Regions from separate parts of the Paenibacillus sp. FSL P4-0338 genome, predicted to be linked through region 3. Evidence: riboswitches for the same ligand, from Rfam matches in the RefSeq annotation. Region 3 holds a riboswitch; each other region holds the start of a gene.
The links. Region 3 has a riboswitch for thiamine pyrophosphate ahead of MKZ07_RS25710 (ABC transporter substrate-binding protein). Riboswitches for the same ligand answer to the same signal wherever they lie in the genome.
Positions count from the first base shown of each region.

Region 1: it holds a riboswitch for thiamine pyrophosphate, as region 3 does, so the genes downstream of both, MKZ07_RS00830 (thiamine phosphate synthase) here and MKZ07_RS25710 (ABC transporter substrate-binding protein) in region 3, are expected to answer to the same signal.
Region 2: it holds a riboswitch for thiamine pyrophosphate, as region 3 does, so the genes downstream of both, thiC (phosphomethylpyrimidine synthase ThiC) here and MKZ07_RS25710 (ABC transporter substrate-binding protein) in region 3, are expected to answer to the same signal.
Region 4: it holds a riboswitch for thiamine pyrophosphate, as region 3 does, so the genes downstream of both, MKZ07_RS04785 (ABC transporter ATP-binding protein) here and MKZ07_RS25710 (ABC transporter substrate-binding protein) in region 3, are expected to answer to the same signal.

Region 1 is NZ_JBBOCG010000001.1:196,478-204,380, reverse strand. Features, by position in the region: gene MKZ07_RS00855 (fumarate hydratase) at 1-840, opposite strand, end outside; gene yfbR (5'-deoxynucleotidase) at 945-1,589, shown strand; gene thiH (2-iminoacetate synthase ThiH) at 2,068-3,189, opposite strand; gene MKZ07_RS00840 (thiazole synthase) at 3,219-3,983, opposite strand; gene thiS (sulfur carrier protein ThiS) at 4,014-4,217, opposite strand; gene MKZ07_RS00830 (thiamine phosphate synthase) at 4,257-4,880, opposite strand; TPP riboswitch at 5,009-5,111, opposite strand; gene MKZ07_RS00825 (SDR family oxidoreductase) at 5,266-6,138, opposite strand; gene MKZ07_RS00820 (amidohydrolase family protein) at 6,430-7,593, shown strand; gene MKZ07_RS00815 (GNAT family N-acetyltransferase) at 7,609-7,903, shown strand, end outside.
Region 2 is NZ_JBBOCG010000002.1:38,607-46,509, forward strand. Features, by position in the region: gene MKZ07_RS24285 (tetratricopeptide repeat protein) at 188-1,636, shown strand; gene trxB (thioredoxin-disulfide reductase) at 1,683-2,636, shown strand; TPP riboswitch at 2,686-2,792, shown strand; gene thiC (phosphomethylpyrimidine synthase ThiC) at 2,944-4,638, shown strand; gene MKZ07_RS24300 (DUF1858 domain-containing protein) at 4,807-5,034, shown strand; gene MKZ07_RS24305 (DUF438 domain-containing protein) at 5,049-6,311, shown strand; gene MKZ07_RS24310 (ROK family glucokinase) at 6,587-7,537, shown strand; gene rapZ (RNase adapter RapZ) at 7,583-7,903, shown strand, end outside.
Region 3 is NZ_JBBOCG010000002.1:372,710-380,612, forward strand. Features, by position in the region: gene MKZ07_RS25695 (ABC transporter ATP-binding protein) at 1-374, opposite strand, end outside; gene MKZ07_RS25700 (ABC transporter permease) at 374-1,135, opposite strand; gene MKZ07_RS25705 (thiamine-binding protein) at 1,132-1,425, opposite strand; gene MKZ07_RS25710 (ABC transporter substrate-binding protein) at 1,478-2,551, opposite strand; TPP riboswitch at 2,701-2,811, opposite strand; gene MKZ07_RS25715 (hypothetical protein) at 2,884-4,335, opposite strand; gene MKZ07_RS25720 (MFS transporter) at 4,384-5,562, opposite strand; gene MKZ07_RS25725 (pyridoxamine 5'-phosphate oxidase family protein) at 5,722-6,141, shown strand; gene MKZ07_RS25730 (EAL domain-containing protein) at 6,350-7,384, shown strand; gene MKZ07_RS25735 (response regulator transcription factor) at 7,473-7,903, shown strand, end outside.
Region 4 is NZ_JBBOCG010000001.1:1,104,151-1,112,053, reverse strand. Features, by position in the region: gene MKZ07_RS04805 (amino acid ABC transporter permease) at 1-563, opposite strand, end outside; gene MKZ07_RS04800 (amino acid ABC transporter substrate-binding protein) at 563-1,417, opposite strand; gene MKZ07_RS04795 (DHA2 family efflux MFS transporter permease subunit) at 1,687-3,207, opposite strand; gene MKZ07_RS04790 (TetR/AcrR family transcriptional regulator) at 3,390-4,046, shown strand; TPP riboswitch at 4,113-4,215, shown strand; gene MKZ07_RS04785 (ABC transporter ATP-binding protein) at 4,348-5,118, shown strand; gene MKZ07_RS04780 (ABC transporter permease) at 5,099-5,875, shown strand; gene MKZ07_RS04775 (ABC transporter substrate-binding protein) at 5,872-6,963, shown strand; gene thiM (hydroxyethylthiazole kinase) at 6,988-7,785, shown strand; gene thiD (bifunctional hydroxymethylpyrimidine kinase/phosphomethylpyrimidine kinase) at 7,813-7,903, shown strand, end outside.

The DNA.
Region 1 (7,903 bases), on a different contig from region 3:
CTGACGGCGGAAGGCCCAGCAGTTATAGGCCACAGAGACGAAAAAGCTGGCTGGCAGCCGGTTCATCACTCCGATTTTGCAGCCCAGCAGCGTCACTTCACCGCCGAAGCCCATCGTGCCGATTCCGAGCTTGTTGGCATTCTCCATAATGTAATTCTCCAGCTTGCCCAAATCTTCAACAGGATTCACATCCTCGACCTTGCGGAACAGCTGCTTCTTCGCCAGCTCATAGCCCGTGGTACGGTCGCCGCCAATACCTACGCCAATGAACCCTGCGCTACAGCCTTGGCCCTGCGCCTGGTACACGGAATGCAGAATGCACTTGCGGATACCGTCGAGGTCGCGTCCGGCTTTGCCGAGTCCCTCCAGTTCTGCCGGAAGGCTGTACTGGATGTTCTTATTCTCGCAGCCGCCGCCCTTCAGGATCAGCCGGACATCAATGCTCTCTTCCTCCCACTGCTCGAAGTGAATCACCGGAGTGCCTGCCCCCAGATTATCCCCGCTGTTCTCGCCTGTTAGCGAATCCACGGAATTGGGACGCAGTTTCCCGTTCTTCGTAGCACGGATAATTGCGCTGTGAATATCCTTCTTCATCTCTATCTGATTCACGCCCACCGGCGTATGGATTATAAAAGTCGGCATCCCCGTATCCTGGCAGATCGGCGATATTTGCTGCTCCGCCATCCCGATATTCTGCGCTATCGTGGTTAGTGCCAGTCCGGAGCGTGTCGCCCGGTCTTCCAGCGCCCGCCCTCTGGCTACCGCCCGGCGTACATCACCCGGCAGGTTCGTGGAGGTCTCTACAATCAAATTATAAATGCTCTCTTCAAAATGCTGCATCTTCATTCAGTCTCCTCTCCATCTGGTTCAAGCGGCCCTAACTCTGGTACAATTAGTTACTATAATAGCACATTAAGCTGCTCATGAAAGGGGTTACCTCAAAATTGAACTACCATTTCTCTGCCTATCTCTACCGGCTGCAATATATCCAGCGCTGGAGCCTCATGCGCAGCACCGCCCCGGAGAACGTGGCGCAGCATTCGTTCCAGGTCGCCCTGCTGGCGCACATGCTGTGCACCATCGGCAATGCCCATTTCGGCCGGTCGCTGAACGCCGACCGTGCATCCACGATGGCGCTGTTCCACGACGCCACCGAGGTCTTCACCGGCGACATCGCCACGCCGGTGAAGCATAACAACTCGCGTCTGCTGTCGAGCTTCCGCGAGATGGAGCAGGTGGCCGCCGACAGGCTGGCGGCCATGATCCCGCCGGAGCTGAGCGCAGTCTACGCGCCGCTCCTGCAGCCGCACACCAGCCCGCCCGGCTCCGAAGATGCCGGACTGCTCCGCTACGTCAAGGCAGCGGATGTGCTTGACGCTTACCTGAAATGCGTCTGGGAGGTCGCCGCAGGCAACCGTGAATTCGCCGCCGCCCGGGAGCAGACTGCCGCGAAGCTGCATGTGCTGGAGATGCCTGAGATGGCATATTTCCTTGAACACATGGCTCCGGGCTTCGAGATGTCGCTAGACGAGCTGTCCTCCAGTGCGAGTCAGGTTCAGTCTGCCGGGCAGCCCGAACCTATAGAGTAAATAGAGTACGGCATTCGCATAGCGTTGGCTCCCAGCGTTGGCTGGAACACTAACGTGTGAACAATGCGAATACCTTATACCGCTCTTAAGCAGAAGCTCATTTATCCATCTGACTGCATTCTGACCGCGTCCAGTGTCAGCCCTGAGGAGCGCACATTCAGTCCATGTAGCATTGCTACGGCACATTGCGATTGTGCTCAGTTTTTCGCATACATCGGGCCCACACGCCTTAGTGGTAGAAGGAGAAGTCAGCACGCGTAGCCTACAACGCTTATACAATACAAATAACCCGCCATGAGCGGGTTATTTGCGTATGGTCAGGTTACGTTAAGCACGGTTAGTCTGGTCAGATAAGTTAAGCACGGTTAGTCTGGTCAGTTTAGCTTGCTTCGGTTAGTCTGTTCAAGTTGCTTGGTTAGCCTGATCAGTTTAAGTGACATCCAGTTTGGTCACATCAAGCTAAGCCAAATCAGCTTGCCTACCTCAAGCCAAGCGGCTCGGACAGGATATCCCAGTCCTTGAATACCGGCTGGAGTCTTTGCGAGCGCAGCATCTCGGCCATCTCAGCCACGCTACGGTTGTCCGATATTTCAAACTGCGGGGTGCCCCCTTCGAGGGAATGTCCGCCCACTTCGGTGGATACCCCTGCGGACATCTTCGTGATGCCGAGCTGGACCAGATGATCGCGCAGAGCGGCAGGCTCGCGTGTGGACAGTGAGATGCCGGAGCGCGGCAGGAATAGGCGGTACGCCAGGATGATCTGCACCAGCGCACGGTCGGTAACATCGCTTGCGGGGTTGAATTCGCCTAAGTAAGGCCGGAATCTGGGAGTAGACAGGCCGATTTCGCATTCCGGGTACTTGTCCTGCAGATACCTCGCGTGCAGGGCCGTTGCCAGCGCCTCCTGGCGCCATTCGTACATGCCGAGCAAGGCTCCGATATTTATTGAACGAAAGCCAGCTTGACAGCCCCGTTCGGGAGCATCCAGCCGGTTGCGGTAGACGCGTTTGGGTCCTTTTACATGCAGCGCACGATAAGTCTCCTGGTGGTAGACCTCCTGATAGAGCGTTAAGCCGTCCACGCCGGCTTCTCTGAGTTCTGCATATTCAGCTGTCGAGAGCGGATTCACTTCAATGCTGACGGAGGAAAAATAGCGGCGCAGCACATTCACGCAGTCCCTCACATAACCGGCCGGACTATCCCTCCGGGATTCTCCGGTCAGGATCAGAATGTGGCGCAGGCCCGTGGCTGCGATGGTCTCTGCTTCCCGGGCGACCTCCTCCAGCGTCAGTTTTTTGCGCGGAAAATCATACATAGAACTGAAGCTGCAATACGTGCAGTGATTCACGCAAAAATCTGCAAGATACATCGGGGTAAACAGCTGCATCACATGGCCGAAATGCGTACGCGTTAACCGGTGCGCCTTCTGCGCCATCTCCTCCAGATAAGGCTCCGCTGCCGGTGACAACAAGGCCATTAGCCCTTCTTCATCCACCTGCTCTGCACGAAGCGCGCGCTTCACATCCTCTGCCGTATACCGGCTCCATAGCGTCCCGTAAGGAAGCTGTTCCAACCGGGTCATCGTCTCATAAAAGCTCATAGCCGTTCCTCTCCTCCCTAATCCATCTGTCAGGCCAAGAACCCGGTCAACGGTGAAGAGGCTGCCGCCGTCTCCTCCACAGGCCCCAGTCCGGCGAGATAAGCTTTGCGCCCTGCGGATACCGCTTCACGAAAAGCTTCTGCCATCAGCAGCGGATCTGAGGCGGTAGCAATCGCTGTATTAAGCAGGACCGCTGCGGCCCCCATCTCCATCGCCTCAGCCGCCTCGGATGGTCTGCCGATTCCGGCATCCACGATCACCGGCAGATCCATCTCGGAGATCAGAATCCGGATCAGCTCCTTGGTCTGCAGCCCGCGGTTGGACCCGATCGGCGCTCCCAGCGGCATTACGGCTGCGGCCCCCGCTGCCTTCAGCCGCAGAGCGGCGGACAGATCAGGACTCATGTACGGAAGCACCACGAAGCCCTCTGCTGCAAGGATCTCGGTCGCCCGGATGGTCTCCATGTTATCCGGCAGCAAATATTTCTGGTCGTTGATGACCTCAATCTTCACCCAGTTCCCCAGTCCCGCCGATCTCGCCAGCCGGGCAATCCGTACTGCTTCCTCTGCGGTGCGCGCACCAGAGGTATTAGGCAGTAAGGTCATATGGGAAGGAATATGGCTGACAATATTGTCACTGCTCTCCGGGTCCACCCGGCGCAGGGCAACGGTAATGACCTGTGAGCCTGATCGCGTAATCACCTTGGGAATGAGGGTGTTACGGCTGTATTTTCCGGTGCCAATGAACAGTCTGCTGGTTAGAGTCACTCCGCCAATCATCAATGGATCTTGCATATTAACGCCTCCTGGGGTAAGTCTTCGTGTTTAGCCTCCGCCTACAAAATGAACCAGCTCCACCCGGTCCCCTTCGCTGAGCAGTGTGTCTCCGTAAGCCTCTCTGCCGGCAAGCTCACCGTTCAGCTCGACAATCACCAGCTTACCGGCCCACTCAGGCCGGGCCAGCAGATCCGCCAGTGTCCGGCAGCTCTCTTCGAACCTCTGTGGCATCCCGTTAACGGTCACAATCATGCCTGTTCACCTCCTGCTGTGCCCTTTACTTGATCCATATCATGCATTACAAGACTGCTCTGCCGCCCTGTGAACCGCTTCCCTGTAGGCCAAGGCCGCTCCCATCGGGTCTGGAGCTCCGCAGATTCCCGACATGACAGCAATGCCAGCCGCCCCTTGGGCCAGCACCGCTCCGGCATTGCCCGGGGTAATCCCTCCGAGCGCAATCAGCGGTATGCGGCACCAGCGGACAGCCTCTGCCAGCTGCTCCAGTCCCCGTGCCTGCTGTCCGGGCTTGCAAGCCGTAGGGAACACATGCCCGTAGAGGCAGAAGTCTGCTCCCTGCCTTCCAGCCTCCGCCGCCACTTCCGGCGAGTGTACCGATCTGCCGATCCGCAGGCCCGGTGCAAGGCCGCGTACTGCGGCTGGCGGAAGGCTATGCCAGGCTAACTGTACACCTCCTGCCCCGGCGGCCAGGGCAACATCGATCCGGTCATTAATGACCAGCTTCGAAGGCGGCACCCCGGCCTGAAGCATCTGCTGCGCTGCCGCCAGCAGTTCCCGGGCGGACATGGCTTTTTCCCGGAGATGGATATAATCCACCATAGAATGCACCGCCACGGCCCATTCAGCCAGCGCTTCAGGCTGCAGCCGCCCGTCCGAGACCGCATGAATCTCGTACAATACCCTTCTCCTCCTGTCTGTTCCAGCTCAATCTACACCACAACACAACACAAAAAAGACCGCTCCCCGTAAAGGAAGCAGTCTGGAATAGAAGCTGGAATACCGGTACTCACCGTGTACCCCGCTGCAATATTCGTTCTCCACTTCCCTACGCTGGTATAAACCAGATCAGGTTCAAAGGGTCCGGACAACTACGCCCGTCTCAGCCTTGCGGCACCCCTAGTGATCGTTCTATGCTATTGTTTGGCCTTGCTTTTTGTATATTAGCATATTATTCCTGTCAGGGCTATACCTGCCTCGTCTCTCGTCTCACAAAAGCCAGCCTCCCGGCTGGCTTCTCCACATTTGCTAAGCAAATAGTGTATTAGTATGGTCACGCTGCTTCTTATCCGTTGACAACCTCGCCGCCGTTCACATGCATCACCTGTCCGCTCACATAGGAGGAATCGTCCGAGGCCAGGTATACATAAGCCGGTGCCAGCTCTTCAGGCTGTCCCGGGCGCTTCATCGGCTGGGTGCCGCCGAACTCACTGACCTTCTTCGCGTCAAAGGTGGACGGAATCAGCGGGGTCCAGATTGGTCCGGGCGCTACCGCATTCACGCGGATGCCCTTATCGGCCAGATTCATCGACAGCGAACGGGTGAAGCTGAGAATCGCTCCCTTGGTGGACGAATAGTCCAGCAGCTGCGGGCTGCCGCGATACGCCGTGATGGAGGTGGTGTTAATGATCGTAGAGCCTTTTGTAAGATGAGGCATGGCTGCTTTGGTCAGATAGAACATGGAGAAAATATTCGTCCGGAACGTACGCTCCAGCTGCTCCGCTGAGATGTCCTCAATATGGTCCTGCGGATGCTGCTCCGCCGCATTGTTGATCAGGATGTCGAGCTTACCGAGTCCTTCAACGGTTTGACGAATCAGGCTTTGACAGAAGCATTCGTCCCCGATGTCCCCGGCGATCAGAATGCATTTTCTGCCCTCTTGTTCCACCTGGCGCTTGGTCTCTTCCGCATCCTCATGCTCGTTCAAATAGGAGATTACCACATCCGCGCCCTCCTTGGCAAAATGAACGGCAACCGCACGCCCGATCCCGCTATCGCCTCCCGTAATGAGCGCGGCCTTGCCCAGCAGCTTGCCTGCTGCCTTGTACGCCGGTGTCTCAAACTCCGGGAGCGGGTTCATCTCACTCTCAATTCCGGGGCGTTGATCCTGTACCTGCGGCGGCAGGGTTTTAACAGGTTGTTTGTTAGTGTCTGGCATAATCCATTCTCCTTTCGCTATCCACAGTAATGTTGATTGATCATGTTAGCATGGCTTAAGGTCTGGTGTTTATGCATCAGGCAGTGTGCCTGCTTGGCTGTACGTTATGTTACTTACCACACCTGGCAGCCGCCCAAACAGCCAATCTTCATTCACCGGCACCTATAGCGGAACGATAGTCCGGTAAGCAACGAACGTTTCCAAAAAGAATATTATCTATATCCGCCAGGGGGAATGTCCTATACTTTGTGAGGAACGACAACTACCTTTAACTGAAGGGACGCTACTATCATGGGGAATGAGCGCATCTTGCTGACGAACGGAACTGTAATCGATGGAACCGGACGGCCGCCGCTGCATCATACAAGCATTGAGATTGTTAATGGCCGCTTCGGCACCATAACACAACATAGTAATATTCACGGGAGAACCGGGTATGACTCCGCAACAACAGTGATCGACCTAGAGGGTCTGTTCATTGTGCCGGGGTTTATTCACACCCATGCCCATACCAGCTTCAAGTACATACAGAATAAGCCGCTGCACGGATATCATACGGAATATTTGGCCGCGTGCCTTGCAGAAGGAATGACTACGATCCGCGATGAAGGAATGACTACGGCAGCATCGATTGACGATGTAGTCACTCAGACGCAGCAATTGGAGAGCGGTGCTTTTCCCAGAATTCTTACATCCGGCAAGGTATTCACTGCTCCAGGCGGTTACGGTGGTCAGGAGCCTATCGGGGTAGGGAGTGCGGATGAGGCGCGGCTTAAGGTCCGTGAAGTCTTGGGACAAGGAATACATTTCATCAAAACAGCGCTGGAAGACGGCTACGATTCCGCCACCGCCGGACTCCCCCAGCTGAATCAGGAGATTCTCGAAGCGATCTGCCAGGAGGCCCGAAGCATGGGCGCTTACGTATCTGCTCATGTTACAAGTGCACGCAATCTTCAGATTCTGGTGGATGCAGGGATCAGTGATGCTGCGCATATGGTCTACGACCGGCTGGACGATCAACTGATCCGGCAAATGGTGAGCGTGAGCATCCGTATCGTCCCCACGCTCACCGTACTCCAGATGTTCCAGGACAAATTCGGTGCGCCGCTGCTGGAGCAAGGGCTGGATAATGTCCGGAGATTTATTCAGGCAGGCGGGGAGATTGGACTGGGGGATGATTTTATCGAAGAAGCTCCTCCGTGGTACAGAGCCGGTATGCCGTGGAAGGAGATCCAGCTGTTAGGCCAAGCCGGCCTCTCCCCGATGCAGATTATTATGGCCGCCACTTCATCCGGTGCCAAGATCTGTAGGCTGGATCATGAACTCGGTACCATTGAGACAGGCAAGAGGGCCGATCTGTTGGTCGTCGGGGGAGATCCGCTGGCGGATATTAACAACCTGCGTCAGGTCAACTGGGTAATGAAAGACGGCAAGATCGTATCGAAGTCATACTAACAGGAGGTTTACAAAATGAATGCAAGAATCATACTATCTCCTGTCACCCCGGACGATATCGATTTCATCACAGATCTGGAAACTAACAACTCGCTCTGGCCCTTCGAGGATATGATTCCAACCGACAAGGAGGCAGTCCGGAAGACTGTGGAGGAACGAATCCATAGCGATTGGCACAAACAATTCGTGATCCGGCTCGCCTCCCCGGAAGCAACCCCTGTAGGGGAAGTGCATATACACTGGTATGTAAAAGAGCGCGAGAGCTGGGAGCTGGGCTACAGCCTTTTCCCTGAATACCGGGGGCAAGGCT
Region 2 (7,903 bases), 330 kb from region 3:
GTGAATGAGATGTGAGCAGGCCCTAAGGCTGTATTTTTCCAATCTTTTCACTCCCGTTAGCACTCTCTTGAGATTGAGAATCTCGTTGCCACATGTGGTATACTGTGTGAAGAAGACAGCCGAGACCATAAATGGAAACGAACAGGTAAGGCTAGGGAAGCTGACAAAAGGGAGGTGCCTTGCTTCCATGATTGAGAGAACTTCAGAGAATGTCGCGGAGAACAGTAACATCATTCCGGTCACTCTGGATGCCAATTTTTTCTTTGAAAGAGCCGTTCGGTCGCTGGACCGCTTTCAATATGATAAGGCATTAAGAAATTTTCGCAAAGCTGTTGAATATGAGCCGGATAATCCGGTGAATCATTGCAATATGGCGGGTATATTATCTGAGATGGGCAATTATACCGCATCTAACGAGATTCTTATCCATGTTCTGGAGAAGATCGACCCTGCTATGACGGAATGCCATTTCTATATGGCTAATAACTTCGCTAATATGGAAAGCTTTGAAGAGGCGGAGCGTTCGCTGGTCACCTACTTGGAAGAGGATGCTGACGGCGAGTTCATGACCGAATCCGAAGAACTGATGGAGCTGCTGCAATATGAGCTGAACCGGCCTGCTCCGCTGGTGCGTATCCGCAGCCGTGAGGGAGTCGTAGAGCATGACCAGGCGCGAAGTCTGCTGGAGGAAGGCAAGTTCCCTCAGGCTGTAGAGCTGCTGGAGGAGATCATTGCAAGCACCCCGGATTTTTTGGCTGCGCATAATAATCTGGCACTCGCCCATTTCTATATGGGCCGGTTCGCCAAGGCGAAGGAATGTCTGAATGAAGTGCTCAAGCAGGACCCTGGCAATCTGCACGCTCTGTGCAATATGGCCATCTTCCTGCAGTATGCAGGGGACAAGGGGCAGCTTGAGACGCTGCTGGGGATGCTTGAAGCAACGGTGCCGTTCCATCAGGAGCATGTATTCAAAATGGCCACAACCATGGGTATCCTGGGCCGGCACACCGCCGCTTACAGCCATTTCCGCCGTCTGCTGAAGGACGAGGAGGTCGCCGGAGACGCCGGGCTGTATCATTATTGTGCAGCGGCGGCAAGCAATAGCGGAAGACTTGATGAGGCGCTGCGCTGCTGGAGACAGGCAGCCAAGCTGGACCCAGCTTCCGCTGTCCCTGCGTTCTTCCTGTCCCAGCTCCAGCAGGCCCGTGCAGAAGGACATCCTATGCCTACTGTCAGCTATAATTATCAGCTGCCTTTCCAGGAGCAGCTGAAGCAGTGGAAGGGCAATACGGGCAGATTCACTGAAGAAGTGCGGAATAATCCGCTATTGCGTGCCTCGTTCTTCTGGGCGCTGCGCTACGGCGATTCTGCTACGAAGCTTCAGGTGACCGAGGCTCTCCGCTGGATTGAGGACGAGGAGATGTCTGAGGTGTTGCGCGGAGTTCTGGAGCAGGAGCCGCTGCAGGAGGACCGCCTGCAGGAGGCAGCATTGTTCAGCCTTCAGCGGCTGATCGGGGAGAACCTGAATGAAGCCGGCGGTTCGCCCGGCGAAGAGCAGGAGCCTGCGGCTGCTCCCGGACCCAAGGGGATACTGCCAGGAACCAGCGGCTTATCGCCGTCCACTACCCGTATTTGAAGCAATTGCTGTTGTAAGAACATCTACTTGTAAGGAGGCCAATGTAATGTACAAAACGATTGTAATCGGAACAGGCCCGGCCGGGCTGACTGCTGCCATTTATCTGGCGCGTGCGAACCTGAGCCCGCTGGTAATTGAAGGCTTGCAGCCTGGGGGACAACTGACAACGACAACAGAAGTGGAGAACTTTCCAGGCTTCCCTGAAGGGATTCTGGGTCCGGACCTGATGGACAATATGCGCAAGCAGGCAGAACGCTTCGGCGCTGAATTCAAGAACGGCTGGGTGGAGTCGGTGGACTTCTCACAGCGTCCGTTCAAGGTAACAGTGGACGGAATGGGTGTACTGGAAGCGGAGTCAGTCATTATTTCAACCGGGGCCTCTGCAAGATATCTGGGCATCCCGGGCGAGCAGGAGAATGTGGGCCGTGGGGTCAGCACCTGTGCGACCTGTGACGGCTTCTTTTTCCGTAATAAAAAGATTGTCGTCGTCGGCGGAGGTGACTCTGCCATGGAGGAAGCCAGCTTCCTGACCCGTTTTGCTTCCAGCGTAACGCTGGTTCACCGCCGTCCCGAGCTGCGGGCCTCGAAGATCATGCAGGACCGGGCGCGTGACAACAGCAAGGTAACCTGGGCCTTGAACCGCACACCGGTAGAAGTAACGGTAGGAGAGACCGGAGTGAAGGGTCTTACGGTGCTTAATAATGAGACAGGTCTGACAGAGCTGGTAGAGGCAGACGGTGTGTTCGTAGCGATTGGACACACACCGAACACAGCCTTCTTGGGCGGGCAGATCAATACGGATGCTAATGGCTATATCGTGGTGAATCCGGGTACCACCGAGACCAACATCCCGGGTGTATTCGCCTGCGGCGATGTGCAGGACACCCGTTACCGCCAAGCGATATCGGCAGCGGGAACCGGCTGTATGGCCGCTATGGATGCCGAGAAGTTCCTGGAAGGCACGATGGTGCACGACTGGAGCGAATCGCTGGACAAATAACGGGTTTACAACAATTACCCGCACAGGTAAAATGTACTTAATTAGATAAGATACCCACTAGGGGAGCCTGAATAGGCTGAGACGGGAAAATTGAATTTCCGGACCCTTGAACCTGATCTGGATCATACCAGCGTAGGAAAGTGGAGTCGGACCTTTTTTGAGTACAGTCTTATTTGGCTGTTTCTTTAATAAAGCCGCTCCAGGTGGAGCGGCTTTTTGACTTGCAGGAATCTATAGATTCTTCAGCTCAATCTGCTGCGTGACCTCTTATCTGATGAGTGTACAGAGCGAAGAGGAGGAGATTGAAATGACAGGAATGGGTAAAAACGAAGAGGTGGATCTTTCCGGATTCCCCGCAAGCCGTAAAGTGTATGTGGAGGGCTCACGCCCGGATATCCAAGTTCCGATGCGTGAGATCAGCCTTAGCAGAACCGAAGGCGTTGCCGGGGAAGAGGAGAATGCTCCGCTGCGTGTCTATGACACAAGCGGTATTTACACGGATGCCGCGGAAGAGACTGACATTCGGAGGGGGCTGCCGCCGCACCGTTCAAGCTGGATTGCGGAGCGTGGCGATTCGGAGGAATACACCGGAAGAGCCGTCCGGCCGGAGGATAACGGAATCCGCAGACAAGGGGCTGCCGCCGAAGCTTGTCCAGGACTGCGCAGGAATCCCCAGCGGGCCTATACAGGCGGTAATGTAACTCAACTACATTATGCAAGGCAAGGGATTATAACACCGGAAATGGAGTATATTGCGATCCGCGAGAATACCCGGCCGGAGTTCGTACGGGATGAAGTGGCAGCGGGCCGTGCCATTATCCCGGCCAATATAAATCACCCGGAGAGTGAGCCGATGATTATCGGCCGTAACTTCCTGGTGAAGATCAATGCGAACATCGGAAATTCTGCGGTCACTTCTTCTATAGAAGAGGAAGTGGAGAAGATGCGGTGGGCGACCCGCTGGGGGGCTGACACCATTATGGATCTCTCCACCGGTTCCAAGATCCATACCACCCGGGAGTGGATTATCCGCAATTCTCCTGTGCCGGTCGGTACAGTGCCCTTATACCAGGCGCTGGAGAAGGTGAACGGCATTGCCGAGGACTTAACCTGGGAGCTCTATCGTGACACGTTGATTGAACAGGCGGAGCAGGGAGTGGATTACTTCACCATTCATGCAGGGGTGCTGCGGCGCTATATTCCGCTGACTGCCCGGAGAATGACTGGCATCGTATCCCGGGGCGGATCGATTATGGCCGCCTGGTGCCTGGCTCATCAGCAGGAGAACTTCCTGTACACACACTTCGAAGATATATGTGAGATTATGAAGACGTATGATGTGGCCTTCTCACTTGGGGATGGCCTGCGTCCCGGCTCAATCGCCGACGCCAATGACGAAGCTCAGTTCGCCGAGCTGGAGACGCTGGGAGAACTGACCCTACTAGCCTGGAAGCACGATGTTCAGGTCATGGTTGAAGGTCCGGGGCATGTGCCGCTGCACAAGATTAAGGAGAATATGGACAAGCAGCTTGAGATTTGCCGGGAAGCTCCTTTCTATACGCTTGGGCCGCTGACTACGGATATTGCACCCGGCTATGATCACATCACTTCGGCCATCGGAGCCGCGATGATCGGGGGGCTCGGCACGGCGATGCTGTGTTACGTTACCCCTAAGGAGCATTTAGGCCTGCCTGACAAGAATGATGTGCGCGAAGGCGTCATTACCTACAAAATTGCTGCACATGCTGCAGACCTTGCCAAGGGACATCCGGGAGCGCAGGACCGTGACGATGCGCTGTCCAAGGCGCGGTTCGAGTTCCGCTGGCGCGACCAGTTCCATCTTTCCCTCGACCCGGAAAGAGCGCTCGCGTATCATGACGAGACCCTGCCGGCGGAGGGGGCGAAGCAGGCGCATTTCTGTTCGATGTGTGGTCCTAAGTTCTGCAGCATGCGGATTTCGCATGATATCCGTAATTCCCATAGATGGAGCAAATCACTCTAACTTAGCTGCTAATACAGCGGAATCGTAACATTCTCAGGCTATCTCCCAAGCTGAAAGGCTTGCGGGGATAGTCTTTTTATAGTTAGTGATTACAATCACAATTCACCTCTGTACCCTATGCTAAGCTATTGCCTGAGAAGAATTCTCATTAGTGAGGTGTGCAAAAGGATGAGCAAAGCGTTGAAGCTGGATGAATCGGTCTTTGAGCTGGTAACCAGGCACCCGGAAATTGTTGAGATCATGGTGGAGCTGGGTTTTCGTGATATTGCGAAGCCTGGAATGCTGCAGACTGCAGGACGATTCATGACCCTGTCCAAAGGAATGAAATTAAAGAAAATAGAGCTAGAAACCGTTCGGCTGGCCTTTCAGCAGCATGGTTTCGAGATTATAGAATAGAAGGAGAGATTACGATGAGCGAACTGATTAATAACCGCGAGGTCGATATTCCGGAACAGACACGCCGCCAGGCTATGCTGAGAGAGATCATCAAGGAGCTGCATGCGGGCAAAAGCGTGGAGGAGGTTAAGGCACGATTTGAAGAGGCGGTAGGCGATGTTACGGTGGAGGAAATCTCCGCCATGGAGCACTCCCTAATGACCGAGGAAGGCATTCCGGTAGAGGAAGTACAGCGCCTCTGCTCCGTGCATACGGCGATTTTCAAAGGCTCGATTGAACAAATTCACCGTTCTTCTAAGCCCGAGGAGCAGCCCGGTCATCCCGTGCATACGTTCAAGCTGGAGAACCGCGAGATCGAGCGTCTGGTCAACTTCCGGCTGGAGCTGCATGCGGATAAGTTCAAGAAGAACGCCAGCGATGAGATTATTTTCAAACTGCTGGAGGACCTGAGTCTGCTGCTGGATCTCGACAAGCACTACAGCCGCAAGGAGAATCTCCTGTTCCCTTACCTGGAGAAGTACGGTATATACGGTCCTACGAAGGTAATGTGGGGAGTCGATGACGGAATCCGCAATATGATCAAGGAAGCCAAGAAGGCGCTTAGCGCCTATAACGGGGATAGCGGGCAAATTACAGCCGCACTTGAAGAGATTATTAAGGAAGTCAATGAAATGATCTTCAAGGAAGAGAATATTCTGCTACCGATGGCGCTGGATAAGCTGACTGAGGATGAGTGGGTCAAAATCGCCCGCGAAAGCGATGAAATCGGCTTCTGCCTGACTGCGCCGGATCAGGAATGGGTACCGGAACGTGCGGCGGAGCCTGAGGGCGCTGATGTTCCGGCGGAAGAAGGGGAAGGTCTGTCCCCCCAGGGCTTCATCCGGTTCGAGACCGGGCTGTTGTCGCTCCACCAGCTTGAGACGCTGATGAATCATCTGCCGGTGGATCTCACCTTTATCGATGAGAACGATGTCGTCCGCTACTTCTCGCATGGCAAGGAACGGATCTTCGCCCGGACGAAGGCTGTCATCGGCCGCACCGTGCAGAACTGCCATCCGCCGCAAAGCGTGCATGTTGTTGAGAAGCTGCTGGCGGATTTCAAGGCCGGAGTGAAGGATGCTGAGGATTTCTGGATTAACATCAAGGATAAATTCATCTATATCCGTTATTTCGCCGTGCGGGATGCAGACGGCCGTTATATGGGGACGCTGGAATTCACCCAGAATATCGCACCGATCCGTGCCCTTGAGGGCCAGAAGCGGATTTTGTCGGAATAGCAGTAATACGTCCGGTGCCTTACAATAGAAGAGAATGAACGGACTTTCTTGCCTGCCTGGTGAGAAAGTCTTTTTGTTAAAAAATAAGAATTTATATGTTTTGGGGTTATGTTATGCGGGTTGCCGCCGGGCTGAAGCTGCCAGTGAGCGTTCCGGCCAGCTTCCTCAAGCCCATTGCCCCGGGTGTATCGCCTTTCCTTGACCGCAGGGGAGGCTTCTATTATAGTGGGTACGTAGGATTAACTATTTTAGCATAGAAAAAGGTGGCTTGTAACATGTCTGAACATATCTACGTTGGCGTGGATTTAGGTGGTACCACGATTAAGGTTGGAATCTGTAATGCCGAGGGAAGCCTGCTGCACACTTACGAAGGTCCGACAGGGACTGCGGATGGCGTCGATGCTGTCATCGATAATATCGAGAAGTATGTACGCCAGATTGTGGAGGACTCTCCGTACTCCTGGGACCAGTTGGCTGGTGTGGGTGCGGGACTGGCCGGATTTACGAATATTCGTGAAGGTATCATCATCCTTGCGCCCAACATAGGATTTAGAGATGTGCCGATCCGCTCCATTCTGGAGGGTCGTCTGAACAAGCCAGTCAAAATAGACAATGATGCTAACGTGGCTGCACTGGGCGAAGCCTGGAGCGGTGCAGGGCGCGGCATAGAGAATTGTGTCTGCTATACGCTCGGTACGGGTGTCGGCGGCGGTATTATTATTAATGGTAAGGTGTATCAGGGCTTTGCCGGTCTTGCCGGCGAGCTGGGACATATCTCTGTGGTGCCCGATCTGGAAGCGATCCAGTGCGGCTGCGGGAACATGGGCTGTTTGGAAACCGTTTCCTCAGCGACAGGCATTATCCGCATGGCGAATGATGCTGTAGCACGCGGGGACCGGACCTCCTTGTCCACCGTTGAAAAAATCGCTGCGAAGGAAGTATTCGATGCCGCTAAGGCAGGCGATGAGGCTGCGCTGCGTATTGTGAACCGGGCGGCCTTCTACCTGGGCAAATCGATGGCTTCCGTTGCAGCGGTTCTGAACCCAGAAGTATTCATCGTCGGTGGCGGAGTCTCCAAGGCAGGCGATATTCTGTTCGATGAAGTCCGCCGGGTGTTCGCTAAGCTGGCGCCTGCCCCTCTGCAGACCGGTGTTACGATTGTACCTGCAGCACTTGGCAATGACGCCGGTATTATTGGTGCGGCAGGGCTGCTGCTGCGTTCTTAAAAGACTGGAATTATTCATATACTAATTATAGGGAGGGATGCTGTAATGACTGACCTCGAGCAAACCCTGCCCGCCCATGCCACCCTGATTATCATTACAGGCATGTCGGGTGCGGGCAAGACGATTGCCGTGCAGAGCCTGGAGGATCTGGGGTTCTTCTGCGTGGACAATCTACCGCCTGTGCTAATCCCGAAATTCGCTGAGCTGATTGAGCAGTCCAAAGGTAAAATCGCCAAGGTCGCGCTGGTCATCGACCTCAGGGGGCGGGAATTCTTCACCGCCTTGTCGGAGTCTTTGGCCTATATCAAGGACGAGTCAACGATCGGGTGTGAGATCCTTTTCCTGGATGCCACAGATTCAGTGCTT
Region 3 (7,903 bases):
ATATAGCTGATCTTGCCGCGCTGCCCGGTCACCGGGAGGCCGTTCATGCTCACCGTTCCGGTATCCGGCAGTGTAAGGCCGCCGATAATATGGAACAGCGTGCTTTTGCCGCAGCCGGACGGGCCGACAATGGAGACGAATTCCTGCGGCTCCACGGTCAGGGACACCTGATTCAGCACCTGCGTCTCCCGGCGGCGGTGCGTGAACGATTTGGAGATGCCGCTGACTTCGAGCGCAGGCGGCACACTCTGAGTGCGCAGGCGTCCGTCTCCGTCCGCCTTCTCCAGTTCAATCCTCGTAAGCTCAGACAATTCGCCCAGCCTCCCTCTGTTCATTATGGTTACTTCTGTTGTGGATGATCCTTCTGTACACATTAAGCATCCTTACGCGGCTTCCAGCGCACCAGCCATCTCTCCAGCAGGGCAATGAGCGCGAATAATACGAGACTCAGCAGCACGATGATGGCGATGGCCACGAACATCCGGTCCGCACGGTAAGAGGACTTTTGCAGCAGCATATAGTAGCCGATTCCCTTGTCGGCGCCGATCCATTCGGCCACGACTGCGCCCATCACCGCATAGGTGGCCGAGATTTTGAGCCCGGAGAACAGGGAGGGCAGGGAGCCGGGAAGCTCCAGCCGGGTGAAGATCTGCCACTTGCCCGCACCGGCCATCTTCATATAATTCATCATCACCCGGTCGCTTTGGGCCAGTCCGCCCATGGCTGCAACAGCTACGGGGAAGAAGCAGACGAGGGTGATCAGGATGATTTTGGGCAGCAGGCCGAACCCGAACCAGATCAGCAGCAGCGGGGCAAGCGCAATAGAAGGCACATTCTGGCTGAGGATCAGGAGCGGATAGAGCGCTCTCTTGAGCCAGGGCAGCAGATGCAGCAGCAAGGCGGTGAGCAGGCCAATGCCTGTGCCGACAGGGAAGCCGATCAGGGTCAGCCGCAGCGTAGCAGCGGTGTGCTCCCAGATCCCGGAGGCGTTGTTCTTCGACTCACGCGCGATATCCGCAGGGCTGGGCAGCTGGTAAGCCGGGATGTCGAACACCATGACCGATAGCTGCCATATCCCGACAAAAAAGAGGACCGCCACAAGGGGCGGCCACACTAGCTTCCAGGTGCTTCTCACGGCCGGTATTTCTCCGTCAGCTTATCCATGCTGATGCCGCCCGGATTATGGGCGATCTTGATCTGTGAGATCACACTCGGACTGCCGGAAGCGATCAGCGCCTCATGCATGTCACGCACAATATCCAACAGATCGGACAGCTCACCTTCCATCGTGGTCTCCAGCGGATTCACCTGATGCTTCACGCCTGACTTCTGAATGACCTCAATGGCCTTGTCCACGTATGGGATAGAATCCTCGTTGTTCGGTGTCTTCGGAATGACCTGAATGCTCAGCAATGTATTAGCCATGATGAATCCTTCCTCTCCAAGTTAAGTATAAGATTCCCGCCATGCGGGTTCATTATGATTCCGGCAAAAATTCATTCGTAAACGTACTCTCCGCATCCAGCGGCTTATCCAGCAGCTTCAGGCCGTACATCCAGTCGGCGTAATTCTTCCAGATCTCAAGCTTCTGCTCACCCCAGCGCGGGGCGTCGTCCTTGTATTTCGGGCTAAGCCATTTCTGGCTGGCCAGCACCAGCTTGGGGTCCAGATCAGGTACAGCATCGGACAAGACCGTCGCGGCTTCTTCCGGGTTATCGATAGCGTACTGATATCCCTTGGACGTAGCCTTAAGGAAGGCCTTCACCACTTCAGGATGCTCGGCGATCTCCTTCTCGCTGGTGGTCAGCACCGGGGTGTAGTAATCGAGCTGCGGAGCGTAATCCTTCAGATACAGCATATCCAGCGGCTCCCCGCGCAGCTCGGCTTCTACGCCGGTCCAGGCATAGAAGATCCAGGCGAAGTCAATATCCCGCTTCACGGCTGTGAAAAAGTCCGCTTCACCGATATTCACCAGCTTCACCTTGGAGACATCCCCGCCTTCGGGGTCCATGATGGCTTTCATGGCAGCCTGCTCCGCAGGGGAGCCCCAGCCTCCGTAGGTTTTGCCTTCGAAATCCTTCGGCGTCTTAATGTTGCGGTCCTTCGGAGCCGCGAACCCGGAGGTATTATGCTGAATGATTGCAGCGATCGACACCAGCGGTACATCCTGCAGACGGGCCAGGGTCAGCGCCTCTTGGGCACTGATGCCGAACTGGGCTTCACCGGAAGTGACCATCGTATCAGATCCGGCAGCGCCAGGCTGTACAATCTGCACGTCAAGACCTTCCTCCGCGTAATAGCCCAGCTCCTTGGCGGCATACAGGCCGGTATGATTGGTGTTCGGCGTCCAGTCCAGGGCAATCTTGACCGGGGTCAGCACCTTAGGTGCATCCGTGGGTGCGGCTGCGGTTGCATCAGGTGCAGCCGTGCTGTTCCCGGCAGCAGGGGCGCTGGCTCCCGCATTCCCGCTGTTGTTCCCGCCGCCACATCCCGCTACAGTGAGCAGCAGCATGGAGCTGAGCAGTAGTGTGACTGTTTTTTTGACTCCCATTTCTCTTTCTCTCTCCTTCCAGCAACCCCTAGTCTTCAGAGCTTACAGAAACCTTATTCCTGTACATCCTTAGAATCAAAAAAGCGTCCCGATGATCGGGACGCCAGTGACTTGCGTGAGGGGACTTCAGCTTCAGTACTGCTTAAGGCACTGTGCCGAATGAAGATTCCTACGCTGGCATTATCCAGATCAGGTATAAGGGTCAGTATCTTGTGGGATACAATCTCAGCCGGCCAATTCCAGCACCCCTGGTTCTATAAAGTTCACGGGTATTGCTATGTTCTTACGGTGTATTATAGACGGCAGCTTCGCCGTTGTCCACCCTCTGTATCTTAATCCCTCGTATAATGCCGCTTCTTGCGGCGGCTGCGGATACCGTTCCAGAGCTCTCTCAGCGTTAAGCCGACACTGACGGTGATCCCCGAGAAGGTCAGGAACATAGCGAGATACTCGAACGCGGAGTACTCCAGCATTTTGCTCCAGTCGATCTGGCCCTTCAGATCCTCGATTACCTGATTCATCCCGTAGATTCCGCTGATGACCGTAAATACCGTGAGCACCATCAGGAGCGTATCCCGCCGTTTGGCCTGGAATTTGTCCTGATACTGGAATAGGTCATTCAGGGTCATTTTCACCTCATCGAACAAGGCATCATTGCCATACACCTTACGCAGCTGAAAAAAAATCTCACGCCCCTGCGACTGCGAAATCAGCTCCAGGAAGTAGAATTTGGCCGAGAATTTGTTGATCAGGAAGATCAGATTCTCGATCTCGTCGTTATCGTGGTTGATGCGCAGTCGGGAGTGGAGGTTGGCGAGCTTCAGCAGTACGATTTTATGAAAAATACTCAGCAGCATTCCGTAATAATACTCGCCGTACATCTGGCTGATCAGGCCTGCGGCAATCGCAGGCGTAGCCCGGCTCACGCAGCAGAAGGTCTGCTCATTGGTCATATAATAGGTGTCCGGCCCCCAGCGGCTATAGCAATGCTCCCGGGTGTACTGCTTGATATAGTCCGGATCACTCGCACTCATGTAGGGGGTGCCGTCAATGTTCAGACCGTCCACCTGGGAGGCCCGGTAGAGCATTTCAACACTGATCTCTTCCTCATCCTCCTGGAGATTAACGCCGTAGAAGGCCTGCACCAGCATCCGTTCATCGACGAAGAAGGGCAGGGTCTCGAAATAATTGCCATTCGTCTCCGCAGGATCGAGATACGGCTCAAGCCCCGCTGCCAGATGCCTGAACACGAAATCCTCCACCCGGGCAAAAGACTTCTTATGACAATGAATGAAAGTATGCTCATCCTGAACACTGACATCCTCCAGATTGCGGAACCGGTCGGCGAATTCCAGCACCATGCTGAAGGGGAGGTTCTCCTCCTCAATAGCCACTCTTACCGTCAGGAAGCCCAGCTCGAACGGGCAGAGGAACACATCGGTCGAGAGCACGCGGAAGGGAACCGTCCGAAAGGGCATTTGCAGCCCGCACAGCAGATCATTGGCCCGGGAAAAGCGGCGAAAGGAATCCTTGTCCTTCTCACGCGGAAACAAGACATGGGCGGCAAACGGAAGATAGCTTCGCTCCATTTTCTCATGGGATACACAGTGATTCTCCCCGTAATAAGCATGCTCCAGTTCCTTGTTCTCCAGAAAAAAACGCGTAAATCCATCCTCCTGCAGACTCTCAATCAGCTCTTGATCGACTTCCGCCTTAATTGAAAAGGGGAAAATGAATTGCAGCAAGGCGGTATGCAGAGTGGGCTCAGAATGCAGTTCAGCCATGTGTGGGTTCCATCCTTATTCACAGAATATGGACCTTGTCAGCTATAATTACCCGATTCTCCAGGCTGTCACGCTCAGCACGAATAACAGTGCGGCAAAAGCGGCCAAAAGTCCCGAGGTCTGGGCGATCTGCAGATGATCCATGGACCAGCCGGTCAGCAGCGGCAGCACCGCGCCGCCAATTCCGCCGGAGGCGATCATAATGCTGGGCGTCGATTCTTCTGCGCCGGGCAGGAGCTTGCTGGAGAAGACCAGCGCGATCGAGAAGATGCCGGACATGAACAGGCCAAGCAGCAGAATGATCGCAAAGGCGGCAAGCCGGTGACCGGCGAACGGGAAAATGATAAGCAGCAGCAAAGCGGCAAAGCAGCTGACGAGCACATAGATACGGTAGGAAATCTTCTCGGCAATGACACCGGCGAACAGTCTGCCTGCCGACATAGCAAGCCAGAAGAAGGTCACCGTGAGCGCAGCCGTGGCCTCGCTCATGCCCAGCTTCGCGATGAAGATCGCCGGCATGAAATTCACCAGGCTCATCTCGGTGCCTACATAGAGGAAGAAGAACAGAATGAACAAGCCAAGCACGACCCACTGCTTGCCTTTGTAGGGCAAGGATAATCTTCTGGCGGTTCCCGCTGCCGCAGCGCGGTCAGGGCGGGCAGGCCGCTCATCCAGCGCGCTGTCCAGCGGGCCGAATCTGCTCTTCGCCCAGAAGAGCAGCGAGAGGAGGGAGAAGGCGGCAACGATCAGGAAGGCCAGCCGCCACTGCCCTGCGGCAATCAGCGGACTGGCCGCCAGCGGCATGAGCAGCGCCCCGACACCGAACAGCACCTCCAGCCGGCTCATGGCAACTGCTGTTCCTTCGGTGACTGCGGCTATAATAATCGTGCCGATGACGGCTTCGATCATCCCGAAGCCGAACCCTGCGGCTACGGCAATTACGTACATCCAGCCCCAGGGCGGGAGGAAGGCATAAGCAATCTCGGCGCACAGCAGCAGGCCGGTGGCAATCATAATGCCGCCGCGCTTGCCGAACCGCCGGTTCAGCAGCGGCGAGACCAGTACGCCGGCCAGGAAGCCCGCGAATTGGCTGAAGATCAGCTCGCCCCCTGCACTGTAGCTGCGGTCATAATGCTGGAGCAGCACTGGCAGAATGGAGCCCAGGACGACATGGGCAAGGCCGATTACGAAATAGGAGAGACAGCCGATCCAGATTAGTTTTTTCAAGGATAAGACTCCTTATGAATCAATTTATGAGCAGATGGCGGGATTCAGAATGAACGGGAAGGGTACACTATATTAGGCACAGGTTAATCATAAATCCAAACCGCGGACGTGAATATATAAACTTATATTCACATGAATTTGAAGGGAGCTGTGACGTCAATGGACAACAAAGAGCTGGAGAAAACAATCATACAGGTGCTGGACGAGAACAGGTTCGGTTCCTTCGGCACGATTGAGGCCGGTAACAAGCCTAAGGTGCGATACATGGCGGTATTTCATGACGGGCTGTCCATCTATCTCGCAACGAGCCGCAAGACTCATAAGGTAGAAGAGCTTCAGGATAATCCGAATGCTTGTCTGCTGCTTGGTTATGAACAGGGCGGCGGCAAGGAAGTACTGGAGATTGAAGCTACGGTTGCTGTGACGAAGGATGATAGCTTGCGCTCTAAGGTATGGAATGAGTCCCTGGAGAAATGGTTCAAGGGACCGGATGATCCCGATTATGTCATTCTTGAGCTGTCACCTTCACGGATTGAATATATGGGCAAGAACGGCGAGCATGGGGTATGGCAGTCTTAAGCGGGTGTCTCCGGTAAAAGGATGGCCGTGTCCGGTAACGGGTGAGTTCTGCCAAAGCCTGAGCACTATATAGTCTGGCAACCCGAGCCTCTTATGGACCTTCATGGTTCAAAAGAGGCTCTTTCTGCTGCTTCTTTCCGGATTGTGCCGGAGGAATCATGCTATAATGGCCTCAGGTTATCGACATCATGAGGCGGAGGGGATTGCCATGAACTGTGTTGATTGTGCTGACATCGACCCGATAGAGGATCAAGGGGAGTTGAAGCTCCGCCCCTGCTCAGCTCCGCTGGCTGCTGCCATCCGAAATGCCGGTTATGAAGTTTATCAGACAAGCAAGACCTGTATCATTCCATATCATCGTAAGGAAGAGCTGTTGAAGCTTATTGAAATACTGGTGGCGGCTAAGGACATAGCGGATACCTTAACCGTATGCGTTAAGAGTAAAGGTGCCTCTGCGGCCCCGGACCGGTGGCTGACCTTTGAGCAGCTGAAGGTCCGCTTCGCTAATGAGAATCTGGTATCCATCATTATGAGCCATGATTTCTGTAGCCATATGCAGCCGATTGTGAATTTCAGCGAGGAGATTGTCGGTTTTGAATTTCTGCTGCGGCCGCTGGCCCAGGGCAGTTACTTTCAGCCCTATGAGCTATTTGAGATTGCCCGCCGTACAGGGTTTCACTCCTTCCTGGACCGGGCCGCCCGGATCTCGGCGATAGAGACCAGCAGCAGGCTGCTGCCCAAGGGCATCAAGCGGTTCATTAACTTCCTGCCCTCTTCTATTTATAATCCCAAGTATTGTCTTACGCATACCTTCGAGGCGATCCGCAGGCTGGACCAGGACCCGGAGGATTATGTATTTGAAGTTGTGGAGACGGAGCAGATCAGCGATATTCCGCATCTGCGAGCCATCTTCGCCGAATACCGCCAGCAGGGGATGCGGGTTGCGCTGGATGATGTGGGCGCGGGCTATTCGACCATTGAACTGATGTCCAGTCTCCAGCCGGATTATGTCAAGGTTGACCGCAGTCTAATCAGCTTCTGTGACCGGGATGAAGGGAAGCAGCGGATGCTTGGGGAGATTATCTCCAGGGCCGGAGAATTCGGTGCAAGCCTGCTGGCCGAAGGCATTGAACGCCGTGAGGAATTCCTGGTCTGCCGTGATCTGGGCATGGATCTGGGACAAGGCTATCTGTTCGGGCTGCCGGAGGATAAGCCGCCGGGACGGTTCGGAATTATGGCCTGAACAGCAAGTATGAACCTCCCCGGATGCAGGCAGACCTCAAGACTGCTGGTATCCGGGAATTTGTGATGCCATTTGGAAGGAAGAAAGGATGGAGAACAACGTGAGTGTAACCCTATTGTACGTAGAAGATGACCGGGAGATCGGCAGTGCCTTGGCGGCTGATCTGCGGGAACGGGAATATGCTGTGCGCTGGCTGGAGAGCGGGGACGGGGCGCTTGAAGCCGCAGAGGGCTGCCAGCTTGCGATTCTGGATGTGATGCTGCCGGGGCTGGATGGCTTCACCGTCGGCCAGCGGCTGAAGCGGGCGTATCCGGAGCTGCCGGTTCTGATGCTCTCGGCGCGCACCTCCATTGACGATAAGCTTCAGGGGCTGGACTTCGCCGATGATTATCTGACCAAGCCATTTCATCCCGATGAGCTGGCGGCGAGAATAGAGGTGCTGCTGAGAAGAAGCGGTGCTGCTGCGCCCGCCCAGCTCACGCTTAAGCATCTGGTTGTCAGACCGGGAAGCAGTGTGGT
Region 4 (7,903 bases), on a different contig from region 3:
AGGGGTTCATAGGATGTCGCCACAATCTGCTGGGCTTTTCTAAAAATCTCGACATAAGTAATACTGGCCGCAAGCGAGGTATCCTTAACCAGGCTAATAAAAGAATTCGATAACGGAGGAACCGATACACGGGCAGCTTGAGGCAAGATCACCCGTCGCAGAGCCTGCTTCCGGCTCATTCCCACAGAGAACGCGGCTTCCCACTGGCCCTTGTGGATAGACAGAATAGCAGCCCGGACAATCTCCGAGGAATAGGCCCCGACACTTAGCGTGAACCCGATGACAGCGGCGATGAACGGATCAAGCACAATCCCGGCGGCGGGCAGTCCATAGAAAATAATGAACAGCTGCACCAGCAGCGGCGTTCCCCGGATCACCCAGACATAGAAACGGGCAATCAGTCTCGGAAGCCTCAAGGAGGACAGCCGGGCAAGTGCAGTAACCACCGCCAGCAGCAGCCCAAGAATAAAGGATACTACCGCAAGCGGAAGGGTAAAAGCCACCCCCGCTTTGAACAGAGGCAGCAGTGAATCGAGAAATATTTGTATTTGGCGGTCATCCATCATTTCGATACGTCAGCGCCAAAATACTTCTCGGAGATCTTAAGGTAGGTTCCGTCGCTCTTCATAGCGGTCAGCGCTTCGTTCACCGCCTGCACCAGCTCGTCATTCCCTTTCAGGAAGACTGCGGCACTATGCGAGCCTTCGGCAATCTCATCCACCTTCTTGATCTTGATATCCGGCTTCTGCTTCTTCAGGTCGAGGTAGGACAAGCCGTCATTGACGGTAGCATCGATCCGGCCGGAGGTCAGCAGATCAATCGCCTGATTGAAGCCCTCGGTGGATACGATCTCAGCACCGTTGTCTGTGGCGATTTTGCCGAGGTTGCTGGTGAGCGACTGGCCGGCTTTTTTACCCTTGAGATCAGCGAAGGTCTTAATATCCTGATTATCCTCGGGGACGATCAGCACAGCCTTGGAGACAATATACGGATCGGAGAAATCATATTTCACTTTACGCTCATCGGTAATGGAGACTTCATTGAAGATCACATCGAAGCGCCCCGCATCCATCCCGGCAAAAATCCCGTCCCACTGTGTCTCGATGAACTCCGGCTTCACACCCAGGCGCTTGGTCACTTCTTCGGCGATCTCGACATCGAAGCCCGTCAGCTTGCCGTCTGCATCATGGAAGGTGAACGGTGCATAGGTTCCTTCGGTTCCGATGCGCAGCTTGCCGCTGGCTTTGACGGCCTCAAGGCTGTTCTGCTCCCCGGAAGCTGCACCCTCTGTAGCAGCAGATGTGGGTTCAGCCCCGGTATTGCCGCCCGTTGCTGTCTTGTCCGTATTGTTGCTTCCGCAAGCCGCAGCCGTGACCATGGTCAGGAGCAGCATAATAGTTAGACTTAGTTTTTTCATTCGATGAATCCCCTCTCGTATCTTCTCTGCAAGCACCGTGTTTACCGGCAAAAAGAATCGTAACACCGGGGTGTTACCTGCGTCAACAACTTTTTCCGATTATATTCATCGGATTTGTATTGTATTGATTTTCAATAGCTTAGCTTGCCCCAATTTCTGTTCCTGCATCAGGATATCCAGAAGAGAAATCAATACAAAAAGCGACTCTCCGAGAAAAGGAGAATCGCTGCTCTATGCACTACATAAGCTCTGCTTCTATATGGGCATTACTATACGTGCATGATTTCTGGTGCTGCCTGTTCCTTAGAACGTTCAGTTCCGGAATGGCGGCCCCGGCGCAGCAGCAGTCCAAGGACCGCACCGCCAAGCGCGACAAACATCATAATGTGGAACGTATCTGCGAAGCCCTGCGATAATACAGTTTGCTTAGCCAGCAGCAACGCTTGCTGTGAAGCGCCTGCGGTACTTTTCCCGGCAGCTGCCGCCGCTTCCTGCATCTCTATGCCGCGCGCAGTTGTTCTTGCGGTCAGAATCGTAACCAGCGTCGAGACGGCCAGCGAAGTAATTACCTGCTGCATCGAGTTCGTCAGCGAGGTTACCCGGTTCACCAGATGGCTGGGTGCCTTATTGAGCAGATGCGTGTTCATTGGCATCATCATCATGCCCATTCCCGCCCCGCACATGATCAGCGGAAGGATCAGGTCCCGGCTCTGTGTGGTAAGATCTACATGCGAATACTGGAATAACGCGCCGGAGACCAGACTGAGACCGCAGACCACAAGCCAGCGCACACCGATCCGGTCGAACAGTATCCCGGCAATCGGCATCATCAGCCCGGAAGCGATCGCTTGCGGCAGCAGCGTCAGACCGGTATCAAATGCGCCGAAGCCGCGGGCCTGCTGCAGAAATTGCGGGAGCAGGAATAACGCGCCATATAAGCCGAATTGGGCAATCCACTGCACGATGATTCCTGTCGTGAAATCTACGGATTTCAGAATCCGCAGCTCCAGCAGCGGTGTCTTGGAGCGCAGCTCTGCGATGATAAAAGCGATTAGCGCCACAGCGCCCAGCAGCAATCCGATCAGCGTTTTCTCAGAGGTCCAGCTCTGCGCGCCCTGGCTAACCCCGTAGGTTAACGAAGCAAAGGCCAGCGGGCCAAGAACCATACCTAGCTTATCCATGCCGGGCACGCTGTTCTTCGCAGCATTCGGCAGCTTGCGCAGGCCAATCAGCACAGCAATGATGCCAATCGGAATATTAATGAGGAAGATCCAGCGCCAGGAATGATATTCAACCAGCCAGCCCGACAATACCGGACCAATAGCCGGTGCGAACAGGACGGGAATGCCCATAATGCCCATGACTACGCCAACCTTGCTTTTGGGAGCCAGTCTGTACACATAGGCCATCCCGACAGGGAGCACACAGCCGCCGCCCAGTCCCTGAATGACCCGGAAAACAATCAGCCATTCGGCGCTGCTTGGTGTAGCGCACAGAATCGAGCCTATCGTGAACACAATAACCGCCGTCAGGAAGACTGTCTTGGCTCCGAACCGGTCAGACAGCCAGCCTGACAGCGGAATAACTGAAGCTTGAGCCAGCATATATCCGGTAACTACCCACTGCAGCGTATGCAGATCCGTCTTGAAATCCACCACCAGCCTGGACAAAGCTACATTCATCGCCGTACTGTCCAGCACAACCATAAATACTCCTGCAATAATAGCCAGCAGCGGAACCAGAATACTGGACAGCCGGAAATCGGCTTCCTGCTTCAAGGTCTGATCCATGTCTCTTCTCCTCCTAAAGCTGTCCGCGTTCTACATTGACCTGCGGGCAGATTGTTCTATATAATGAGTGAACGGACAACTGTCCGTTAGTGCAATTCATAGTCTACGGACAATTGTCCGTGGTGTCAATTCTTTTATTTATTTTTCTGTAAATCACTGATTTATTTCTGAAAGGGGTTCTCATGAACAAGCCAGACACCGATGCTGCGCAGCTCCATCCGTCAGCTCCGCAAGCCATAGAATCCGCTCCGCCCGTGTCCGCCGATCCTTATGTCCAGCGGATTCTTGAAGCTGCCCGCCAGTTGTTCACCGAGAGCGGACTCGAGGCGGTCAGCATGTACAGCATTGCCAAGCGGGCAGGCATAGGGCAAGGCTCCCTGTACCGCCGTTTTACGGACAAGGGTGAGATCTGTTCTGCCCTGCTGAAGGGCAGCGCAGATCAATTCCTGTCCGGGCTGGAGCAGCAGGTCGCTGCCAGTGCCGGTGAAGCCCCGGCGCTCGCTCAGCTGCAGAGCAGCATTGAGCAGATTGCCGATTTCATTGAACAATATGCCGAGCTGTTGAATATGATCAAAGCCGAGTTCACCGGCAAGAAGCAGCTGACCCAGTTTGAGCATCCTTTTTTTCAGCGGCTGGGGGTGATGATGACAGAGCTGCTAGAGCGCGCTGCGGCAGGTGGTGAGATTATTGACATTGATCCGGCCTTTGCGGCCACAGCCCTAATCTCTGTCCTCAGTCCCGATCTGTACCTGTATGAGCAGAAGCGGCACCACGCCTCCAAGCTGGACATCTCCCGGGGCATCGTCACTTTGTTCGTGACCGGTCTGGCGAAGCGCTGACCGCCTGCCCTTTACAAGAGGAGAATTTGTGGTATATTAAGTAGCAATTACGAATTCAATAGCAACATTATTCACTAGGGGAGTCGGCCGACTGAGACGGAGCTTAAGCTCCGGACCCTTTGAACCTGATCTGGATCATACCAGCGGAGGGAAGTGGAGCAGAATGTATCAGTGGTTCCCGTCACAGGGCCTCAGCTGACTGTACCTTCCGCCCCATTCATTGCCTCCGGGAATGAATGGGGCTTTTTTGTGCTCCGTACAGTATCTATACCAATTCCAAGGAGGCTTCGTACATAGTCTTATGATCAATATTAGCAATCTGTCCTATGTCTTCGGGACCGGTTCGTCCCGGACACCCGTATTCTCAGGGCTATCCATGAATGTGCAGCGCGGCGAATTCATTTCTATCGTAGGCGGAAGCGGATGCGGCAAAAGCACTTTGTTCAAAATCATCGCCGGTCTGCTGGAGCCGGGCAGCGGCAGGATCACGCTTAACGGAGCTGATTCAGCAACAGCAGCGAAAAGACTGGGTAGCGTGGCCTACATGCCGCAGCAGGATCTCCTCCTGCCTTGGCGCACCGTATTGGACAATTGTCTGTTGCCCTGGGAGCTTAAGCGCAGCCGTCCCAAAGCAGCCGCTATTGCCGAGATCCGTACCCTGCTACACCGTTTCGGCCTTGACGAGACCGAAGGGGCTTATCCGCAGGAGCTGTCCGGCGGGATGCGCCAACGTGTGGCGGTCCTCCGCACTGTGGCGGCCGGGAATGACCTGCTGCTGCTCGATGAGCCGTTCGGGGCGCTCGATGCCATTACGAAGCGTTCGCTGCAGCGTTGGCTGCTGGAGTTATGGGCGGAGCTAGACAAGACGGTGCTATTCATCACCCATGACTTGGAGGAGGCGCTCTTGCTCAGTGACAGAATCTATCTAATGACTGGCCGAGAGGACGGCGGGATACAGGAATTCTCAGCCAGTCTCCCTCGTCCGCGTCATCACAGTCTGAACTATGAACCGCAGTTCGCCGCCCTGCGCCAGAAATTGGAGCTGAAGTTATATGAGAACCGCCGCTCTTAGAAGATTGCTCCAGCATTACGGTCCGGCGGCCCTGCTCGCCCTGCTGGCGCTTGCGGTCTGGGAGTCAGTAGCCCGGCTGGGCCTGGTTCCTCCCTTCATCCTTCCGGCTCCATCTGCGATCTGCATGGCTGTGCTGGAGGAACACCGCTTGTTATTCGCGGTACATCTGCCTGCTACACTGCTTGAGGTGCTCACAGGCTTTGCACTTTCTGTGGTCTGCGGCAGCCTGCTGGGCATCGCCATGCACCTGTTCAGTCCGCTGGCCAAGGCGCTGTACCCGCTGCTGATTATCAGCCAGACGGTTCCGCTGATCGCCCTCTCGCCTCTGTTCATCATGTGGTTCGGCTACACCTTGTGGAGCAAGGTCGCCGTTGTCTTCCTGACCGCTTTCTTCCCGGTGGTCATCGGCACCTATGACGGCTTGTCTAAGAACACGGACGCCTACCGGGAGCTGCTGCTTACGTACGGCGCGAACCGTTGGCAGATTCTCTGGAAGGTGGGCGTTCCGCTGGCCTTGCCTTCTTTTTTCTCCGGACTGAAGCTGTCGGCTGTGTACTGTGTGATCGGTGCAACGATTGGGGAATGGCTTGGGGGCAGCCAAGGGCTGGGCTATTTCAGCCGCAGAATGGCAGGGAATCTGCAGAGCGCCAAGATGTTCGCTGCTGTTGTCTTATTATCCGTACTCGGTATCCTGCTGTTTCTGGCAGTCGCCGCGCTGGAGAAGATTATTTTGAAGAAAAGAGGACGTTATTCATGACTACTATCCGCTATACCCGTTATCTGCACAATGCAATTTCAAGGCCAGCCATGCTGCTGTCCGCTCTGCTCCTCTGTATGCTGCCTGTACTGGCAGGCTGCGCCAATACGAATAGTCCCGCGGCCTCCGGCTCTTCAACTGGTACTACTGCCACTTCTGAGGCTGGGGCCGGGACTGGAGCTGAAGGCGCAGCCCATAAGCTGACGATTATGCTCGACTGGTATCCCAATGCTGTCCACTCCTTTTTGTATGCGGCAGAGGCTGAAGGTTATTTCGCGGAGGAGGGCCTTGAGGTTGAGATTCAGATGCCGGCCGATACCAATGATGCGCTGAAGCTTGTTGCTGCGGGGAAGGTAGATCTGGCACTCAGTTATCAGCCGCAGGTGCTGATGGCACGGGGCGAGCAGATTCCAGTCAAGTCGATCGCTGCGCTGGTGCGCCACCCGCTGAATCATCTCATGGTATCCGCAGACAGCGGCATTACCCGCCCGGGAGAGCTGTCAGGCAAGCAAGCCGGATATTCCTCCGTTCCGTTATATGAAGCGATGCTGAAGACGATGGTGAAAAGCGACGGCGGGGACCCTTCATCCCTCAAGCTGGTGGATGTCGGCTTTGATCTGATTCCTGCTCTCTCCACCGGACGGGTGGATGGAATTATGGGCGGGTTCATCAATCATGAGCAGCTGATTCTGGAGCAGCAAGGCCATCCGGTCCGCTCCTTCAATCCCGTAGATTACGGGGTCCCGGATTATTATGAGCTGGTACTGGCCGCCAGTGAGCAGGGACTGCAGGATTCGCAGGGCTTTTATCAGAAATTCGTGGATGCCATCAGAAAAGGCCAGCAGTATGTAGCCGATCACCCGGATGAAGCACTGAAGCTGCTGCTTGCCCATCAGGAGGACACCGCGACGCTGGATGAAGCGATTGAACAGCGCAGTCTGGAGATCCTGCTGCCGCTGATGGATGCTGACTCCCAGCCCTTCGGCTATCAGGATGAGGCTACATGGGAGAAAGTTAACCAATGGCTGAGCGAGAACGGACTGCTGGCGCAGGAAGTGGATGTTAAGAATGCTTTTATTAATTTCTAAATTATACCTTCAGGAGGAATTCATATGTCTTATCTGTCTAAAGTACGCCAGGCGAACCCGCTGGTGCATAATATCACGAATATCGTAGTCGCTAACTTCACAGCGAACGGGCTGCTGGCTCTGGGAGCCTCGCCGTTCATGGCCGATGCCATTGAAGAAGTAGCGGATGTAGCCGCCATGTCCGGGGCGGTTGTACTGAACATCGGCACACTGAATGAAGCCGCCATTGCTTCCATGATCGAGGCTGGAAAGGCTGCGAACAGTCACCATGTGCCGCTAGTGCTTGATCCCGTTGGAGCCGGGGCTACCGCCTACCGCACGGACGTTACGGCTAAGCTGCTGAGTGAGCTTCAGCTTACTGCGCTGCGCGGCAATGTGGCCGAGGTTGCCAATGTGGCCGGGGAGAGCTGGGCAAGCAAAGGCGTGGATGCCGGAGCAGGCGAAGGCGATGTAGTCGCTCTAGCCGTTAAAGCGGCGCAGAAGCTGAACTGCGTCGTGATTATCACCGGCAAGGAAGACATCATTACGGACGGAAAGCGCACTTACATTGCCAGCAACGGGCACTCCATCCTGACCCGGGTAACCGGAACCGGCTGTCTGCTAAGTGCTGTGGTGGGTGCATTCCTTGCCGTAAGCGGCGGGGAGGTACTTAAGGCGGCTGCCGAGGCCCTCTCCTTCTACGGCGTGGCAGCAGAGCTTGCTGCTGAGGAGGCTGAAGCCCAAGGTCCCGGCAGCTTCCAGACCTTGTTCCTGAATCAATTGTCATTGGTGACCCCGGAGCAATACAGCAGCCGCTCACGGCTGAAGCTGCTCGAAGCCTAAAACGCACACCGCAAAGGAGAGAACAAGATGACTAGCATACGCAAAGCGTTGACCATTGCCGGCTCCGACAGCGGCGGCGGGGCCGGGATTCAGGCGGATTTGAAGACTTTTCAGGAGC